2 linked regions of the Actinospica robiniae DSM 44927 genome follow. The protein of the gene in region 1 interacts with the protein of each later gene in a pairwise test. Links are inferred from orthologs where the notes say so. Each region holds a gene or a part of one and is shown on either strand. Other genes may lie near its edges. The genes, in order: ACTRO_RS35825 and rsfS.

Region 1 (7,479 bases):
CAGGCGGCGGCCTGACCGTCGAACTCGACCTCGGCGCTGCGACTTAGCCGGCGCCGTCGCGCCGGTCGCTTCGATGCGTCCGAGAACGCTGTTCCGGCGGCCGCGATTTCTGTCAGTGGATCTCCTTAAGATGGCCTCATCCCCTCCGGAGAGGGTGGGGATCGAGTGCTGAGGAGGGGGAGAAGGTGCAGGTGAGCACGGCTGTCTCGGGGGCGGAGGAGGAGCTGGTCATCCCGGCCGAGTGGATGCGGGTCCTGCATCCCCGGCGGGGCGGATCGCAGGCGTCGGCGATCGAGCTGCCCGCGCACACCGGCGCGACGGGACCACTCGAAGAGCTGCACGCGCAGGTGGCCGCGGCGTCCACGGAGTTGATCGAGAACTCCCGCACCGCTCCGGAGCTGACCGAGGCGTTCAAGGCTCAATTGGCCGGTAAGACGTCGCCGGCCGGAGCCGCGGCGGCTGCCCTGGCGGCCAAAACCATATCCGGCACCGATCTCCGGGCGCACCTCGATGCCTGGATCACGGCCCACGGCCTGCCGTTCGCGGTGGAGGCCACGCTCGCAGCCGGTCGGATCGAGCTGACCAGTCCCTACTACCGCTCGGAGCCACGGCTCGCCGTGTCGAGCTACGCCGGTCTGCGCGGCATGCAGCTCGAGCTGTTCCGGTGCCTGCGCGGGTACCTCGCGGCGGCGTCCGAGCCCGCGTACGCGCAGGCCGTCGAAGTGCTCGCAGCACATCGATCGGAGTTGCGTGACAGGGTCCTGGCGGCGTACCTCGCGCCGACCGAGGCGGCGTGGGTGGCGCAGGCCTGTGCCGAGGGCGGGAAGATCAGGACACAGGTAGAGCAATGGCGGCCGCTGGTCGTGCTTCTGCAGTGCTCGGTCGGCGGTGTCGAGGAATGGCAAGCCCTGCGCAAGCGCAAGGTGCTTCAGATGGGCCACGTCGACCTCGGCCTCCTGGCCACGCTCGCGATCTCGCTCGGCCCGGCGGCGGTGGAGCTCTTCCCACCCGTGCTGGACAACAGATGGGCGGACGCGGCCGTGCGCCGCGCCGCGCTCGACGTGCTGGCCCGGATACCGGGAGACGAAGCCTTCGCCGTCATGACGCAGCGGCTGACCATGAAGCACGTCTCGACCGCGGCCGCGCAGGCGGCCGAGCGCTTTCCGCGTCGCGCAACGCGCCTGCTGGCCGGGGCCGCGTGCGCCGCGGAGGCTGCCGAGAACGCGCTCCTCGCGCGCAACCTCCTCGTCGGCCACCTGGCCCGGCACGCGGACCTCGTCCCGAGTGTCCGGCCCACGCTCACCGAGGCGGAGCGAGCGCTGGTGGACGAGCTGCGCGCGCTGGCCGCCGGCCGGCCCGCCGCACCCGTCGAGACGCTGCCCGAGCTACTCGTGAATCCGCCGTGGACGCGCAAGCGCCCGAGGCCCCGGCCGGCCCGCGGATCGGCGGCCGGGCCGGTCGAACCGGCGCCCGATGCGTTACAGGCCCCTGAGATCTGCCGGATCGACTGGCTGCCGGGCGAGCGCGAGACCTTCGACCACGGCAGGCCGAAGACCTTCGAGTCCGACTGGGAGCCGATCCTCAAAGAGATCGAGGCCCGGGGCTTGACCCGCTGGGACCACGACGCGCGCGGCGCCCTGCTGCATGCACCTGAGGCAGAGGCACGCCGAGCACTGTCCTTCCTGCGCTCCGGTTTCGGACAGTCGGATCAGGTCTACGCGTTCGGCCCGCTGCTCGTGCGCTTCGGCACCGACGCGATCGAGCCGATCCTCTACCAGGGCAGCGATCGAAGCCTGGTTCACCGCGGCGCGGTGCTGCAGCCGATCGTGGAGCTGCGGGTGGCCCGGCTGATGGCGCAGTGGTTGCAGCGGCTCGACGGCGGCCGTCCGCCGGCCCGGGCGTGGCTCGCCCGCCACGGTGCCGATGCCGCGGTCCTGCTCATCCCGGACGCGCTCGGCACCGACAAGCAGTTGCGTCCGCTCGCGGAGGACGCGCTGCGCTACCTCGCCGAGCCCAAGGTCGGCGTCGAGGTCGCGAGCATCGCCGAGCGCGAATACGGCGCGTCGGCGGCGGTAGAGGTCAAGTCCGTCGTCGAGGCGGACCCGCTCGAGCTCATCCCCGCTCGGGCACCGAAGCTCGCCGACTGGCTGAGCGAGGCCCACCTGCCGCAGATCCTGCTGCGCGGCCGGAAGGAGGCTCTGCCGGAGGAGTCCGTGCGGCATGTGCTGACCATGCTCATGCTCTCCAGGCCGGGCGAGCCGTATGCGGGCCTTGAGACGGTCGTCGAGCTGGCCGATCCGGTCTCGCTCTGCGGCTTCGGCCGTGCGCTGTTCGCCGCGTGGCGCGCGCGGGATTACGTGCCCAAAGAGTCCTGGATCCTCTACGCCCAAGGCTTTCTGGGTGACGCGTCGACCGTGCGCCACCTCGTCTCGCTGATCAGCGGCTGGCCGCGTGAGAACGGCAACCACCGTGCGACGCTCGGGCTCGAAGTGCTCGACGACTTCGGCACCGATCAGGCGATGCTGCACCTCTACCGGATATCAAGGACCACGACCGGGCGGTCGCTACGCGAGCGGGCCGGGGAGAAGGTGGGCCACCTCGCGGCGGCCCGCGGCATGACGCCCGCTCAGTTCGTCGACCGCCTGATCCCCGACCTGGGCCTTGATGCGCAGCAGGGCACTTGGCTCGATTACGGCCCGCGCCGGTTCCGGGTGGAGCTCGACGAACTCGGCGGCTACTCGCTCGCCGACGAACAGGGCGCGACGTACGCGACGCTCCCGCAGCCGAAGCCCGGCCAGGACGACCCGGAACTCGCCGAGACCGCCCGAGAACGGCTCAGCAGCCTGATCGACGACGCCAAGCTGGTGCGCACCCACGCGGCCGAGCGGCTGGAGTCGGCGATGTCGATGAGCCGTGCCTTCAGCACGTCGGAGCTCCGTACCCTGCTCACGCACCCGCTGGTCGGAACGATGGCACGCGGCCTGGTCTGGCTGAGCGAGGATTCCGGTCCCGGCACGGCGTTCCGCATAGCGGAGGACGGCGCCTTCGCAGACGTCGAGGACCGCACGTACGAGCTCCCACAGCAGGCCACCGTCCGCATCGCGCACGCGGCCCGGCTTGGCGCGGATCTCGGCGCGTGGGCCGAACTGTTCGCAGACTACGAAATCATCCAACCCTTCCCGCAGCTCGGCCGGCCCGTCTACGGTCTGGTCGGCGCGGAGCGGACCGGAGCGCCGTTCACCCGATACCAGGAGGCGCTGGTCCTCGGTGAGAGGATGCGTGAACTGCTCGAACGCGGCTGGCAGCGAGAAAGGTCGTACGGATACGGTCCGCGGGAGTGCCTCTTGCGCCCCACGCCGGACGGCAGATGGCTCGCGCTCGCACTCAAGCCGGACTTCCAGTACACCGCGGGCCCGGAGGCCCGGTCGCGCGTCGACTCCGTCAGCATCCTGGAAGCCCCGCACGTCGACGGTTCCGGCCGGAGCCTGCCGCCGTCGCCCCTGCACGATCTCGACCCGATCACCGTCTCCGAACTCATCGGCGACCTGAACCGACTCGTCGATGGAGAACCCTGATGCGGAACGAACCCGCCGCGCCCGACGCCGGCGCACCCGACACCACCGCGCCCGCGGTGGCCGGCGCAGTCGGCGAGCTCCAGCGGCCGCCCGCGGAGATCCGCCACGCCGACGAGCTCGCCCGGCTCGCCGACAGCGACGGCGGCCACCGTCCCCCTGGCTGGCGGCTGAGCCTGCAAGCCGTGCGCGCCTTCGTGATCGGTGACGAGAGCCTCGGGATCAGCCGCAAGTTCGTCGGCGATCCGGCGCTGGTGGACCGCGCCCTGGTCAGCCTCGCCACCAGCAGAGGTCTGATGCTCGTCGGTGAGCCGGGCACGGCCAAGTCCCTACTCAGCGAGCTGATCGCGGCGGCGGTCTGCGGCACCTCCACCCTCACCATCCAGGGCGGCGCGGCCACCACCGAGGACCAGATCAAGTACTCCTGGAACTACGCCCTGCTCGTCGCCGAAGGCCCGAGCGAGCGCGCCCTCGTGCCCGCGCCGCTGCTGCGCGGCATGGCCGAGGGGCTGATCGTGCGGTTCGAGGAGATCACCCGCTGCGCGCTCGAGGTGCAGGACACACTGCTCTCCCCGCTGTCCGAGCGCGCCCTGGTCGTGCCCGAGCTCGGTGCCGCCGGGACGGTGTTCGCCCGGGCGGGCTTCAACGTCATCGCCACGGCCAACTCCCGCGACCGCGGCGTCAACGAGATGAGCGCGGCGCTCAAGCGGCGCTTCAACTTCGAGACCGTCTTCCCCATCCCGGACTTCGAGACCGAGCTCGCGCTGGTCGAGCAGGAGGTCGAACGCCTGCTGCAGGCCTCGGGCGTCACCGCGCCGCCGCGCCTGGACGTGCTCGAGGTCCTGGTCGGGGCGTTCCGCGACCTGCGTACGGGCGTGACCGCCGACGGCACCCCGGTAGACCGGCCTTCGGCGATCATGAGCACGGCCGAGGCGGTCTCGGTGGCGCACGCGGTCGGCCTGCGCGGCTGGTTCCTGCGCGGCGAGTCCGGCGGCGTCGCCGACGTGGCCGCGTGCCTCGCCGGCACCGTGGCCAAGGACAGCGCCGACGACCTCAGCAGGCTGCGTCGCTACCTGGAGAAGCAGGCGAAGAGCCGCGGCGACGGCCTGTGGCGCGACCTGCACGAGGCCCGCCACCTGCTGCCGGGCTGAGCCGATGTCGATCACCTACATCGGAGTGCGCCACCACTCGCCCGCCTGCGCACGCCTGGTCGCGCGCACGATCGCGCGGCTGCGTCCGGCGTACGTGCTGGTCGAGGGCCCAGCCGACATGAACGAGCGGATCAGCGAGCTGTATCTGCGCCACCGCCTGCCGATCGCGGTTTTCAGCAGCGGGCCGGGCTTCGCGTCGTACGCCCCGTTCTGCGCGTACTCGCCGGAATGGGCGGCGCTGACGGCGGCCCGCACGGCGAAGTCGGTGCCGCTGTTCATCGACCTGCCTGCCTGGCACCCGGCGTTCCGCGACCGCTCGAACCGCTACGCGGACGCCGAGCTGCATTATGCGGCGGCGATGGAGCGGCTGTGCCGGGAGCTGCGCGCGTCGAGCGTCGACGAGCTCTGGGACCGGATGTTCGAGGTCGAGGACGGCGACGGCCTGGCCGAGCGGCTGACGGCGTACTTCGACCTGCTGCGCGGCGACCTGGACGCGAGCGAGGGCGACGCCGAGCGCGAGCGGTACATGGCGCGCTGGATCCGCGCGGCGGCGGCGCAGGCCGGCGACGCACCGGTGGTCGTCGTGACGGGCGGCTTCCACACCGCCGCGCTGCGGCGCCTCGTGGACCAGGGCGCTGATGTCGAGGGTGCGAGGCGCGAAGATGACAGGCCCGGCGCCCCGCGAGGGGACGGGGCTGGGACGGCAGCCGACAACGCGGCCTGGCCCGACGTGCCTTCGCCGGAGGACGGGGCGCGCGTGTCCAGCTACCTGGTGCCTTATTCCTTCCGGCGGCTAGATGCCTTTACCGGCTACCAGTCCGGCATGCCTTCGCCCGAGTACTACCAGCTGCTCTGGGAGCACGGGGCTCGGCGGGCGGCGGATGAGGTGGTCAAGGCCGTCGCGCAGCGGCTTCGGCAGCGGGGGTTGGCGGCTTCGACCGCGCACCTCATCGCGGCGGGGGCTCAGGCTTCGGGGCTGGCTCGGCTGCGCGGGAGCCGGGTGCCGACGCGGGTCGACCTGCTCGACGGGCTGGTCAGCGCACTGGTCTCGGAGGACCTCGGGCAGCCGGTGCCTTGGGGGCGGGGCGGGGGACTGACGCCGGGGTCGCATCCGGTCGTGGTCGAGATGGTCGCGGCGATCAGCGGGGCGCGGGTGGGGCGCCTGCACGCGAAGACTCCGGCGCCGCCGCTCGTCCACGACGCTCTCGCGCAGCTCGAACGGCTCGGTCTCGACGACTGCTCCGGCGAACTCGAGCTCGACCTCTGCGACGCCACCGGGCTCGCGCGCAGCAGCGTTCTGCATCAGCTGCGGGTGCTCGGCGTGCCGGGGGCCGAGCGGGAGGCGGGGCCGGCGGACGGGCTTGATCCGGCTTCGCGGGAACGGTGGCGGATCGGGTGGGGGGAGCGGCGGCTGGTCGCGCTCATCGAGGCCGGGGCGCACGGGGCGACCTTGGCGCAGGCGGCGGCCTCGGCGCTCAAGGAGCGGGTCTCCGGGGTGGGCGGCGTCGACGTGCTGCCGCTGCTCTCCGGCACGCTCTTCGACACCGTGCTGTGCGGCCTTCCGGCCGATGCCGATCAGATCCTGGCGCTGATCGCCGACGTGCTTGCTGACACCGCTTCAGCGGGCGGTGCTGATCTCGGGCCGCTCGGCTCGGTGCTTTCGGCATCGCTTGGGTTGTGGCGGCATGACCGGGTCTTCCGGATCGCGCGCAGTCCGAGCCTGACGCACGTCATCGCGGCCGCGGCCGAGCGCTTGCTGCGGCTCGCGCATGCGGTCACTGGGCCGGACACAGCGGCGGATCCGCATCGGTCGACGGCGCTAGCGGCGCTGCGCGACGCGGTTCGGCACGCGGAGCCGGTGCTGACGGTGGACCGGGCCGAGGTCACCGCCGCCGCAGCGCGGATCGCGAGTGATCAGCAGGCGCCGCCGGACCTGCGCGGCGCCGCACTGGGCCTCGGCTGGAGCCTCGGCGTCGGAGGTGGCGTCGTCGGCGTCGGCGGCGCAGTGGTGGCCGTGCCGCCGGGGATCGGGGTGCGGCGGATCGGGGACTGGCTGGCCGGGCTGTTCGCGCTCGCGCGCGAGGAGGCATCGAGCGCTGAGATGATCGGTCTGCTCGACGGCGTGGTGGGCGCCATGACCGAGGACGAATTCCTCGGCGCCCTGCCCGCGCTGCGGATGGCCTTCGCCTACTTCCCGCCGCGGGAGAAGGAGGCCGTGGCGCGGAGCCTTCTCGACCGCCGCGGCCTGCGCGGGGACGCGCGCGGGCTGCTTCGGGTCTCCGTCTCGCCCGCGAACGGCATGGAGGCCAGGAGCCGGGAACGGACCGCCCTCGCCGAGCTGGTCGAGCACGGGCTGCTCTCAACGGAAGCGGAGCAGCTGGTGAAGGGCGTGCGGATATGAGTCGTGCGGACGTGCGTGCGGACATGGGCAAGGGCGCGGGCCGGATCGACCCGGATCTGGAGCGGTGGCGGCTGATCCTGGGCGCGGCGGTACAGCAGACGCTGCCTATCGACGATGCCGCGAACGGTGTGGCATGCCGGCAGGACGCCGCACTCGACTGGCTTTACGGCCGAGACGAGGACCTGCGGCGGCGCGGCATCCGCCCTTCGACGCCGGGCGGGGGTAGCGGCGAGGACCGGCGCGGGGGCAGCGAGGCTTCCGCGCTCACGGTGGTGGACTGGCTCGACGAGATCCACCAGCTCTTTCCGCGCGACACCGTCGAACGGCTCGAACGCGACGCGGTCGACCAGTACGG
Region 2 (7,350 bases), 1.6 Mb from region 1 along the record:
CCGGCTGGAGATCAGCGCGGACAATCTCGACGAGGTGCTACCCCTGGTCAAGGAGCTGCTCGATGGATCGTGACCTCTCACGATCCCGCGCGATCCTGATCGGCAACGCCCTCTACAGCGGGCATTCCCGGATCCCGGACCTGCCCGCAGCCCACGGCAGCGTCACGGCGATGGCCGACCTGCTCACAAGCGAGCTGTGCGGCTGGCCCGCCGACCGGGTCACCACCCTGGTAGACGTGGCCGCGCCGCACGAGCTGGCCCGCCGGGTCCTCGCGGAGGTGCGCGAGGCGCAGGATGTCCTGTTGGTCTACTACGTCGGACACGGGATGCGCACCCCGGACGGGCAGCTCGCACTGGCCTTGGGCGATACCGACCCACATCCCGAGGCCCTGGCGCACACCGCCATGCTCTACGACAACCTCACGAAAATCATGCGGGGCTGCCGGGCGGCCACCAAACTGGTCATCCTCGACTGCTGCCACGCGGAACTGGGCAACAAGGCCAACTACGCGTTCCAGTCCGCCGACATCGCCGAGGTCTACCCGGTCGACGGCCTCTACTACATCGGCGCCAGCGCCCGGGACAAGAAGGCCAAAGCCCCGCTGACCGGAGAACCGACCTACTTCACCCAGGCCCTGCTCGACGTCGTGCACGCCGGTATCCCCCACCTGCCCGCGACCCTACGCCTGGACCAGATCTTCCTGGAGATGCGCGCCCGCCTGCTGCGCGCCAACCTGCCCGAACCCGTCGAAGCCGGCACCCGCGGCGCCCGCCAATATCCCTTCGCACGCAACACGGCCAGTCCGGACGAACAGCCATCCCCCGGGCCGAACCCTAGGGAAACCGCCGGAGGGCTGCTTTCGACCCTCACGCGGGCCAAAATCGCCGTACCGTCGCTGGTCGCGCTCCTCGCCCTCGCCGCCGTGCTCGCGACCCACCCGTGGACCGGCGGCTCGACGCACCTATCCACGCCGCCCACCACTCCCACCACCGCCCGCATCACCTCCGGCGCTCCGTTCTCGGCCACGGCCGCGCCCCCCGAACTCGCCTACGACCAGACCGTGGGCCCCGGCTGCCCCTCTACGAACCACGCCCAGTTCAACCCGCAGCTGGCTAAGACGGCGCACCCGTGGACCACCGTGCCCGCGACCGGGACCGTGCCAACGACCACCTGCCCGAACAGCCTGATGTACACCGAGCCCACCACAAATGCCGCCGCCGACAACTGGATGAACTACGCCCAGTGGATCTTCAACAACGTCCCGACTCACGCCGCGTGCACCTTCCACATCTACGTCGCTCGCTCCAGCTACTCGCAGTACAACGCCCATTACTTCTGGACCACCAAAAAGAACGACTTTACCGACGACCCGCACCCCAACTTCGACCTGTCACAGGTCAGGCTTCAAGGCACCTGGCAGACCCACCCTGCCGGCCCCTTCCCCACCGGTCAGGCGGTACTCGACTTCACCGACTCACGCACCAGCGGCGTCCCGGGACCCATGACCGTCTCCGCCGTCACCCTCACCTGCCCCTGAGCGGCTCCTCGGATACAACAGCAGACATGCTGACCCGGCCGGTTCGACTCCCCGATCGCTAGCCTGGGCGCCGGCGACGACGTGGTAATGCGTCGTTGAACCTGTACCGCTACAAGTTCTACGAGTTCACATCGAAGAGCGGTGACTATCTCTGTACTCGCCGCGCCGCGACACAGCACATGGTTTCAGCCATCAGCGCTGCCGACATGCCCTCTCGATGACACCGGCCCGGCAGCGATCAACGCCAGGGCACCGATGCCCTGTGCTTGCCGAATTCCTCGTCCGCGCAGGTCAGCCTGCGGGCGAGTTGTCGTCTCCACGGTTGCTCCGCGATGATCGTCTGCTATGTGCCTGCGGTTCGTCTTCCTCCTGGCCGTGCGTCTGCCCGTGTGGCTGAGACTGTCACGCCGTTCCACAGCCTGGAAAGACGCGAAAATCTTGCTCCTGCGCCACCAGATCGCGCTCCTTGAACGCCGCAGCACCGCCTGGAGTGGACGCGGTTTCTGCCACCACCTGGGCCCACCAGAGCTTTAACATGCGGCCGGGTGGGTTCTGGCGTTGTGTCCGCTGCGCCACAGAACAGCAACGGGACGACGGTAGCGCGTCTGTTGGTGCCAGCGTCTCGTTCATGTCGCGCTGTGCCAGGTGATCTCGAAGCCGCCCTTGCCGACACCCGCGGACAACCGCGCCGCCGAGAACGCGAGCTGTAGACGCTGCGCGAGGAAGCCGACGTCCTGCGGGACGCGGCCGAAGCGTTGATCCATCACGCGCCGACGAGAGAACGCTTCGCGTTCGTCCACGAACTGCACGACCAGACCCGACAAAGCCGCCACCGCGATCCCGGACCTACCCCAACGGCAGCTCGCAGCCCCATGCCCGGAATGAAACTCACGGGCGACATCTCCTGTTTCCGCACATCCGAAGGCTGGATCCACCCGCTACGGTGCAGTCTCTGGCAAGAAGGTGATCGGCTGGGCGATCGCGCCACACATGCGCACCAGCCTCGTTACCGGCGCGCTCGCGATGGCGTGCGAATGCGGCCTGACCGCCGACAACGCGATCATGCATACCGACAGGGGTCCGACCGGGCCTAGACACCCCGCACCGATCTGAGCGCAACGCCGAACCAAACCCGGGCAGAGCTTCTGGTAACCGGCGAGAACTACGGGAGGGCCTAACGAATACGGGTACGTACAAACCGCCTCAGACCCCGGATCGCGCATCCACTCGTTGTTTGCTCGCAAGACCGGCTTTATGCGGTCCCGTACGGCAAGTGGACTAGACCAGTAAGTCAATGCCGATACAAAAGATCCCCAGCTCAGAGCACTGAACTGGGGATCTTTCCCTGTGGAGCCAAGGGGATTCGAACCCCTGACCTTTTGTCTGCCAGACAAATGCTCTACCAGCTGAGCTATGGCCCCTTGTATGAACTTGTCGTTCACTCGCTTCGGCGTCGATCTTACTACACCGATTCGGGTGGTCCCCCCGGTCACAGTCTTCGGTTCCGCGTGGATCCTTGCTGCTCCCGGGCGGGCTCGCCCATATTAGCCAACGTGAGGGTCGGAAGGGAAATCGGTTATCCGTCGCAGCTCAGAGCGGCGGGCGGGCCGGCGGCGGCGGGGGGTCAGGGCTCGGTGTCGGACTGGTCGAGGTGGTCGTCGCCGATGACGGGCTCGGGGAGGGAGCCGGCGTTGTGCTCGAGCAGGCGCCAGCCGCGGTGGCCTTCGCCGAGGACGGACCAGCAGCAGTTGGAGAGGCCGCCGAGGACGCCGGCGGCTTGCTCGGGGAGGCCGAGGAGGCGGGCGATGGCGACGCGGGCGGTGCCGCCGTGGGTGACCACGACGATGGTGCCGCGGGCGGGGACGCGGGCCAGGGCGCGCTCGATCGCGGCGACGGCGCGCTCGGCGACTTCCGCCTCCAGCTCGCCGCCGCCGCGGCGCTGGTGGTAGTGGTCCTTGCGCCAGGCCGCGTACTCCTCCGGGAACTTGGCCTTGATCTCCTCGTCCGTCAGGCCCTGCCAGGTGCCGACGTACGTCTCCCGCAGGCCCTCGTCCAGCTCCACCTCGAGCTTCACGAGGCGGGCGAGGGCGCTCGCGGTGTCCTCGGCCCGGGAGAGGTCCGAGGAGATGACGACGTCGGGCTCGAGGGCGGCGAGGAGGCGCGCGGCGGCCTGGGCCTGGGCGCGGCCTATCTCGTCCAGGGGGACGTCCGTCTGGCCCTGGAGCCTGCCCTCGAGGTTCCACTCCGTCTGGCCGTGCCGCCACAGCACGATCCTGCGGCCGGTGACGTAGTACGCGTGGCGATCGGTGGGGCGGGGGGCGCCGGCGGCGGCCGGGGGCTGCTCGGGCGCCTCCCCGGGGACGTCGCCGGCGTTGAGGTCGACCGTGTTCACGGCCTGCTCCCGGTCACCGTTTCCGGCAGCTCGATCCGCGGGCAGTCCTTCCACAGCTTCTCGAGCAGGTAGTACTCGCGCTCCTCGCTGTGCTGCACGTGCACCACGATGTCGAGGTAGTCGAGCAGCACCCACCTGCCCTCCTGCTGGCCTTCGCGCCTGGCGGGCTTCGCGCCGAGCTCGATCAGCCGCTCCTCGATCCCGTCCACGATCGCGCGCACCTGGCGGTCCGTGGGGGCCGAGGCCAGCACGAACGCGTCGGTGATCACGAAGACCTCGCTCACGTCGTACGCCACGATGTCGTGCGCGAGCTTGTCGGATGCCGCCTCGGCGGCGGCGATCGCCAGGTCTTTGGCGCGGTCGGTCGCTGTCACTCGGATACCCCTCGTCGGTCGGTCGGTGCTAAGGCCAGGATCTCACGGGGCGTGGCCGGGTAGCCCGTCCGCCTCAGGTCGGCCACGCTGACCTGGCCGTTCCGCGTCGGCAGCCTACGAGCCTGCGGTGGCCACGCTCGCCCAGTCGGCGCCGAGTACGACGGTCACATCGTCTACCTGGGCGAGACCGGGCACGACCTTCACCGTGCTCCCGCTCAGGCCCAGACCGCTCGCGACCTGCTGGGCGAGGCCCTGCTGGGACGAGGAGGCCACTTCCACCACCGTCTTCGCCTGTTCGGGGACGGCGTCGCCGCCGTTGAACGTGTAGCCGCCGTTCTGCAGGTCGGCTTCGGCGGCGGAGATCAGCTGCTGCGCCTTCGGGCCGGTGGCGCCGGTGGCGTCCTCGACCAGCACGCGCGCGGCCTGGCCGGCTGACGCACCGGCCTTCATGGTGCCGCCGAGGAGCTTGGAGACGATCGGGGCTGCGGCCGTGTAGTTGAGCGTGTCGTTGCCGTCCTGGCTCAGCGGCAGCACGACCTCGGTGACCTTGCCGGCGGCCTGCTGCGCGGCGAGCGCCGCGAGAATCGGGCTGAGCTTGGTCAGCGGCATCGACGGCTTGGTGATCAGGCCGAGCTGGTTGAGCTGGGCGCTGACGGCGTTGCCGAAGGACGGCATCTTCGTCATCAGCGCGCTGACGACCTGGCCGAAGCGGACCGACTGGGCGCTGTCGGATTCTCCCTTGGCCTGGTACGTGGCGTAGGCGACGGCTTGGGCGCCGCTGAGGGTGACCGTGCCCTGCTTCACGCCCGACGGGTCGGCGGTGGTGGCGGGGATGTCGGTGTTGGTCGTCACGGTCAGGCCGCCGAGTTCGTCCACGAAGATGCCGAACGTGGTCTCGTTCATGGTCATGTCGCCGTCGGGGGTGACCCCCAGGGTGGCGGCGACCTCGGTGTCGTCGGCGGGCGGCTGGAGCGGGCTGCCGGTCATGTCGCCGCCGAACGGCTGGGTGCCGAAGTCGGACTGGATCTGCATCTTGGCCGGGATGACCACGATGGCGCCGGTGCCGCCCACGGCCGAGCCGTCCTGGGCTCCGCCGCGCTTGGTCACCATGAGCGCGTCGCCGATCGAGTTGCCGTCGGCGTCGTCGAGCTGGAACAGCAGCAGGGACTTGGTGGCGGCCGCGGCTGCGGGAGTGCTGCTCGAGCCGCCGAAGACGCTGTACGCGCCGAAGCCGGCACCGGCCAGCACGAGCACGGCCGCGAGCGCGGTCAGCCGGGTGCGCAGGCGGCGGGTGCGTTCGGCCCTGGAGTCGGCGCGGCTCTCGCTGAACTCCAGCCAGCCCTTGACCTCGGGGTCGTTGCCCTCGTCCACGAACGCGAAGTCGCCGGGACGGTAGCCGTCCTTGTCGGCGGGACGGCCGGCGGCGGGGCGGGGGCCGGTGGCGGACGCGGCGGAGGCGTCGTCCTCGTCGAGGTCGAAGTCGAAATTGAAGGCGTCGCCGGCGGGCTCGGGGCGCGGCTGCGGCCGGGTGCGCGGGGCCGGGGCGGCGGACGCGGCGGGGGCCGGCTCGGGCTGAGCGGCGGGCGGCGGTGCGGGTATCGGGTCCGGCTCGACGTACGCGGCGGGGGCGGGCTGCTCCCAGCGCGGCTGAGGGATCTGGTACTCCTGGTAAGGCTGCTGATACTGCGGCGGCCACTGCTCGGCGGCCGCGGGCGGCGGGGCAGCGGGGGCTGCGGGCGCGGCCGGCGGCTGGGCGGCCGATTCGGCGCCGCGCCAGTCGTAGTCGTACTGCGGCTCGGGCGCGGGGGCGTACGTCTGCCACTGCTGGCCGCCCTGCGGCTCCTGAGCCTCGAAGGCGCCGCGCTCGTACTGCGGCTCGCCTCCGCCTTCGCCTTCGACCGGCGGCTTGCGGCGTCGTCCCGTTCCGCTCATCTCGCCTCCTCGGCCGGCTGGTACAGCGAGCGCTTGTTGATGTACTGGACGATGCCGTCTGGAACCAGATACCACACCGGTTCGCCTCGGCGCACCCGCTCCCGGCACGCGGTCGAGGAGATGGCCAGCGCCGGGATCTCCACCAGCGAGGCCTTGCCGAGGGGCAGCCCGGGGTCGGTGAGCGTGTGGCCCGGCCGCGTACAGCCGACGAAGTGGGCCATCTCCACCAGTTCATCGGCGTCGCGCCAGGAGAAGATCTGGCCTAGCGCGTCGGCGCCGGTGATGAAGAAGAAGTCGACGTCGGGGCCGCGTTCGCTGCGCAGATCGCGCAGGGTGTCCACGGTGTACGTGGGTCCGCCGCGGTCGATGTCCACGCGGCTGACCGAGAAGCGGGGGTTGGAGGCCGTGGCGATGACCGTCATCAGATAGCGGTCCTCGGGCGAGCTGACCGAGCGGTCGGACTTCTGCCAGGGCTCGTTGGTGGGGACGAACACCACCTCGTCGAGCGAGAAGAGCGAGCCGACCTCGCTGGCGGCCACGAGGTGGCCGTGGTGGATCGGGTCGAAGGTGCCGCCCATCACGCCGAGGCGGACGCGGCGCCGATCACCTCGCGGCGTGCCCGCGGGATCGGGGGCGCCGACGGTGTGGCGCCTCTCGGTGCTCGGGGCAACGTTGGGGCCGTCCATGCGTCCCGACCCTACCGTCTCTCACCGGCCGGGCGCCCCACCGTGCGGCGGCGGGCGCCCGATCGGCCGGGACAGGCCGCGATCGTCCGGTCTACTTGTCCCGGTTGAGGCGGGTGACCAGGAAGAGCAGGATGAGGAACCCGGCCATCACGCAGGCAGCGTTGAGAGCAGGGTTGATGCCGGAATACCGGTTGGGGGCGGTCCCCTCGGCTACCACGGACAGCACATGTGCGTTCATCGAACCGCTCGATTCCTTCGTCGCGAGTCTTCGGCGCAGCTCGCGCTGCGCACTCGAATATAGGGCCAGGGCCCCGCGGAGTACGCGAGGGGGTGGCCCGGCGGCCTACTTGTGCTCGTCCTTGTCACCCGACTTGACGTATCCGCGCAGCACGAACCACGCGCACAGGCCGACGAAGGCCAGTCCGCCC

What was found.
Region 2: the proteins of ACTRO_RS35825 (region 1) and rsfS interact in binary tests that used the Escherichia coli proteins (3 or more experiments, as listed by UniProt). The link is inferred for Actinospica robiniae DSM 44927 from one-to-one orthologs.

What each region holds. Positions count from the first base shown.
Region 1 is NZ_KI632511.1:8,294,886-8,302,364, forward strand. The notes cover bases 2,650-5,648. They hold ACTRO_RS35825 (ATP-binding protein), read left to right. Parts: upstream 2,650-3,574; coding sequence 3,575-4,723; downstream 4,724-5,648. Other genes in these bases: ACTRO_RS35820 (DUF4132 domain-containing protein), read left to right, coding at 2,650-3,575; ACTRO_RS35830 (DUF5682 family protein), read left to right, coding at 4,728-5,648. Also shown: ACTRO_RS35815 (sensor histidine kinase), read left to right, coding at 1-47; more of ACTRO_RS35820, read left to right, coding at 192-2,649; more of ACTRO_RS35830, read left to right, coding at 5,649-7,124; ACTRO_RS35835 (VWA domain-containing protein), read left to right, coding at 7,121-7,479.
Region 2 is NZ_KI632511.1:6,662,611-6,669,960, reverse strand. Bases 2,616-5,485 are described here. They hold rsfS (ribosome silencing factor), read right to left. Parts: upstream 4,305-5,485; coding sequence 3,927-4,304; downstream 2,616-3,926. Other genes in these bases: ACTRO_RS28545 (LCP family protein), read right to left, coding at 4,419-5,485; ACTRO_RS28555 (histidine phosphatase family protein), read right to left, coding at 3,163-3,810. In the rest of the region: ACTRO_RS28575 (effector-associated constant component EACC1), read left to right, coding at 1-73; ACTRO_RS28570 (caspase family protein), read left to right, coding at 63-1,538; ACTRO_RS28565 (hypothetical protein), read right to left, coding at 2,165-2,347; more of ACTRO_RS28545, read right to left, coding at 5,486-6,236; nadD (nicotinate-nucleotide adenylyltransferase), read right to left, coding at 6,233-6,922; ACTRO_RS47555 (hypothetical protein), read right to left, coding at 7,014-7,160; ACTRO_RS48295 (hypothetical protein), read right to left, coding at 7,266-7,350. UniProt on the Escherichia coli protein: Functions as a ribosomal silencing factor. Interacts with ribosomal protein uL14 (rplN), blocking formation of intersubunit bridge B8.